Regions from separate parts of the Arthrobacter sp. 8AJ genome, predicted to be linked through region 2. Evidence: riboswitches for the same ligand, from Rfam matches in the RefSeq annotation. Region 2 holds a riboswitch; the other holds the start of a gene.
What was found. A riboswitch is a leader RNA that binds a small molecule or an ion and turns the genes downstream of it on or off. The one in region 2 is predicted to bind thiamine pyrophosphate.

Region 1: it holds a riboswitch for thiamine pyrophosphate, as region 2 does, so the genes downstream of both, BACI349Y_RS02515 (ECF transporter S component) here and thiD (bifunctional hydroxymethylpyrimidine kinase/phosphomethylpyrimidine kinase) in region 2, are expected to answer to the same signal.

The regions. Positions count from the first base shown of each region.
Region 1 is NZ_LR733289.1:553,353-555,543, forward strand. Features, by position in the region: gene BACI349Y_RS02510 (heme-degrading domain-containing protein) at 81-623, opposite strand; TPP riboswitch at 709-849, shown strand; gene BACI349Y_RS02515 (ECF transporter S component) at 917-1,540, shown strand; gene BACI349Y_RS02520 (ABC transporter ATP-binding protein) at 1,540-2,191, shown strand, end outside.
Region 2 is NZ_LR733289.1:1,921,546-1,923,736, forward strand. Features, by position in the region: gene BACI349Y_RS08915 (Rne/Rng family ribonuclease) at 1-864, shown strand, start outside; TPP riboswitch at 1,045-1,142, shown strand; gene thiD (bifunctional hydroxymethylpyrimidine kinase/phosphomethylpyrimidine kinase) at 1,150-2,191, shown strand, end outside.

The DNA.
Region 1 (2,191 bases), 1.4 Mb from region 2:
AGCTAAGCGGCCTGGTGCCGCCTGGCATGTACGGGTGCTTGTCCCGCTGCGCCTGGTCAGCCAGGGCTGGTTGGCCGGCGCTACTCGTCCAGCGCCGACCCCAGGATGTCGCGCAGTGCCTCAACCACCAGTTCGTGGTCCTGCAGCTGCGGCAGTCCGGACACCGCCACGGAAGCCACCACCCCAACGCCCGTGACGTGGATCGGAAACGCGCCCCCGTGTGCCGCATAGCGGGACTGGTCGAACCAGGCGTTGTCCTCGATCCGGCCGCCTCCCAGCCGGCCACGCAGTCCCACCAGGAGGGAGGGCGCCTCGTGCCGGAGGGCAGTGCGCTGCTTGGCCCGGATCCAGTGGCCGTTGTCAGGCGTGGCGCCAGGAAGTGCGACATGGAACAGCACCTGCTCACCCTTGGCGATGTCTATGGCGATGGGCAATGACCGCTCCTTGCCCAGCTCAACGAGGAGGAGGCCAAGGTTCAACGCATCGTCCAGCGAGAAGCCGGGGAACTGGAGCTCCCGGACCTCCGCCTCAATACGGGCAATCTGAGCCTCCAGTGAGCCCTCCGGCTGGGCGTCGCTGGAATCAGGATCGAACCCGGTCACATCCGGTGGATTGGCGGTCATGGCCCTCAATCTACTCCTGCCAGGTGTAAACTTGACCACGCCCAACTGGGCGAAATAACAGCGTTACCCAACCACAAAGCAACACTAAAAACGACAGGGGAGCGCCGCCGTCGGGCATCCTGGCACAGGCCGGGCACCGCAGGTGGGCGCTGAGAGTGCGGACAGCCGCAGACCCTCGAACCTGATCCGGTTAGTACCGGCGCAAGGGAGTCGAGTTCTCAAAGTGTCGCGGATGCACGGCCACAGGCCCGCAGCCGGGTCCACTTTCCCCTCCTGTTTCCCAGGAGGATCACATGAGTACTGCAGCAATCAAGAAGACCACCAGTAAGTCCTGGCGCGTCGTGGACATCGTCGTCGCCGCCCTGGTGGCCATCGCGGGCGGCGTCATTTTCTGGGCATGGGACCAGGGGGCCGCCGCACTGTCCGCCCCCATGAACGCCGCCTACCCGCCCCTGACCGGACTGCTCGCCGGCGGCTGGATGATTCCCGGGGTGCTGGGCATGCTCATCATCCGCAAGCCCGGGGCTGCCCTGTTCTGCGAGACCGTAGCCGCCACCGGCGAACTGCTGATGGGTTCCCAGTACGGCGCCTCGGTCCTGTTTTCGGGTTTCATCCAGGGCCTGGGCGCGGAAATCATTTTCGCGATCTTCGTCTACCGCAAGTTCAACCTGCCTGTATCGCTGCTGGCCGGCGCCGCGGCAGGGTTCTTCTGCGGCCTGAATGACTCGTTTGCCCCGTGGGGCTGGAACATTGCCTACTCCGGCGCGGACAAGCTCGCCTACATCGTGCTGACCACCCTTTCCGGGGCCATCCTGGCGGGCGCTTTGTCCTGGCTTGCCACCCGCGGCCTGGCCCGCACCGGCGTGCTGAGCTCCTTCGCGTCCCGCAAGGCTGCCACGGAGCCCGTCTTCTCCTGATGGCACCCTCCCAGGATGCCTCCGGCACGGTCCGGCCTGCCGCCATCGCCGCCCGCGGCTGGGGATGGCGGCACGCCGGACGGGCCAAGCCCGCCGTCCACGGCCTTGACCTGGACATCGCCCCCGGGGAGCGGGTGCTCCTGCTGGGGCCTTCCGGCGCCGGGAAGTCCACGCTGCTGCACGCCCTTGCCGGCGTCCTGGGCGACATCAACGACGACGGCGAGGCAGGCGACGCCGACGAGTCCGGTTCGCTGCTGGTGGACGGAGCCCCGCCACGGGCACGGCGCGGCCGCGCCGGCCTCATGCAGCAGGACCCGGAGACCCAGGTGGTCCTGTCGCGGGTGGGGGACGACGTCGCCTTCGGCGCCGAAAACCTTGCGGTGCCCCGCGACGCCATCTGGCCGCGCGTTCACGAGGCACTTGCCGACGTCGGGCTCGCCCACCTCCCGCTGGACCACCCGACGTCGGCCCTCTCCGGCGGCCAAAAGCAGCGCCTGGCGCTGGCGGGCATCCTGGCAATGCGTCCCGGACTGATCCTGCTGGACGAGCCCACCGCCAACCTGGACCCGGACGGCGTGCTGGAGGTCCGCGACGCCGTGGCCCGCTCCCTGGACAAAACCGGGGCGACGCTGGTGGTGGTGGAGCACCGGG
Region 2 (2,191 bases):
CGGCCCGAAGCCCGCGCGGAAGCCCGTCCGGAAGGGCAGCGGAACGACAATGCCCAGCCCGGCGTGCGTACTGAACGCAAGCGGCGGCGCGGACGCGGCGGGCAGCAGCCCGAAGCGGCCCCGGCACCTGCCGTCCACGTGCACACGGTCCAGCCGGACCCGTCGGACGCCGAGCGGCACGCCAAGGCGGAGGCCACCAGGCTTGCCCTGGCGAACATTGCCGCAGCGGCCCACGCTGCCCACCTGCATGACGATGAGGTGGCGGCAGCCCGGCAGGTGCCTTCCGTGGAGCCTGCGCCGGCGCGCGTCGAGGAGAAGCACGACGCCGATGCCCCGGCACGTCCTGCGGCTGTCCTGACGTTCGGCGGCGAGGAAGTCCCGCTTCCGTTCGTGGAGCATGCTGAGGAACAGCATCCCTTGCCCGCCCTGACCCTGGACCGGCTCGCGGAAGCGTTCGCCCACCTTGGGCAGCCGGCTTCCCCTGTGGAGAACGCGCCTGCCAAGACCGCCGAGGCCGTGAAGGTGCCGGAGGCTGCGGCGCCGGAACGGCAGCACGACGGCGGGGGAGCGGAAGCCCGCGCCGCCGCAACGGAAGCTGCAGCCGGAAAGGACTACTCCGACCACACGCTGGAGCAGCCGCGGCAGCGCAGGCCGCGGCGCCACCGTGCCGCCAGCCGTGCCCAGGGTGCCGCCAACGAGACCGCCGTCCAGCATCACGAAAACGTCCAGGCGGCAGGCGCAGGCCATTCGCACGCGGCCAAGGCTCCCGAACCCGTGAAGCCCCAGCAGGCAACGGCGGAACCGGGCAAGGCGCCCGAGGAACCCATCATCCTCGGCGTGGGTGTGCCTGCCTCGGAGCTCTAGGCGCAGGAGTTACCGGCCAAACGGCCGCGCAGTAAGGAATCCCCGTCCTGCGGACGATTCACCCGGGAAGCACCGTGGGAATCGGCCGTGTGGCGGGGATTCCTGCTGCTGCGAGGTTGTTGTTCCCTTGACCCGAGGGCTGTCATCCTTTCCTCCTGGTAAGGCCTACGGGCTAGGGTGGAAACCGACACGGGGTGCCGCGCAGAAGGCCGGCTGAGATCCAGACCCGTTGAACCTGTCCGGCTAGTACCGGCGAAGGGATGTCTCTTGTCTTCGACCCTTTCCATGCCCCTTCCTGCTGCCTCCGGCGTTCCCACCGCGCTGCCCCCGGGCCGGGACGTCCCGCGGGTCCTCTCGATCGCGGGCTCCGACCCGTCCGGTGGCGCCGGCATCCAGGCCGACCTCAAAAGCATTGCCGCCCACGGCGGATACGGCATGGCTGCCATCACCGCCCTGACGGCACAGAACACCCGTGGCGTGCAGGCTGTCCACGTTCCTCCGGCCGCTTTCCTGGCCGAACAACTAGACGCGGTCAGCGACGATATCTCCATCGACGCGGTCAAGATCGGCATGCTGGGCGACGAGAGCGTCATCCGCACTGTCCGGCACTGGCTGGAGAAGGTGCGCCCCGCCGTCGTGGTCCTCGACCCGGTGATGGTGGCCACCAGTGGTGACCGGCTGCTGAAGGAATCCGCGGAGGCCGCCCTCCTCGAACTGCTGCCCCTGGCGCACCTCATCACTCCCAACCTCCCGGAGCTTGCCATGCTGGTGGGCGGGGACCCTGCCGGGACCTGGCCGGCGGCGCTCGACCAGGGAAGGCGCCTTGCCGAAGCCACCGGAGCCACCGTGCTGGTCAAGGGTGGCCACCTCGCGGGTGCAGACTGCCCGGACGCGCTGGTCAACACGGCCGGCCTCCTGTCCCAGGAAGTGGTGGAAGTGCACGGCAAACGAATTTCCACCCGAAACAGCCACGGCACCGGCTGCTCACTGTCCTCCGCGATGGCCACCGTCCAGGCACGCCTTGGAGACTGGGAGGCATCGCTCCTGACGGTCAAGCCATGGCTGGCCGGCGCCCTTGAGAACTCGGAGCAGCTTGAGGTGGGCCAGGGCAACGGCCCCGTGCACCATTTCCACCATGTGCGGCCGGCCCCGCCGGAAGGCGCTTTCGCTGCCCGGCTGTGGACGGAAGCCCAGCAGGACCTGGCGGACATCTACGCCCTGGACTTCATCCGCGGCCTGGCCTCCGGGGACCTTGCCGAGAAGGACTTTGCCTACTACCTGGCGCAGGATGCCCTGTACCTGAACGGCTACTCCCGCGTCCTCGCCC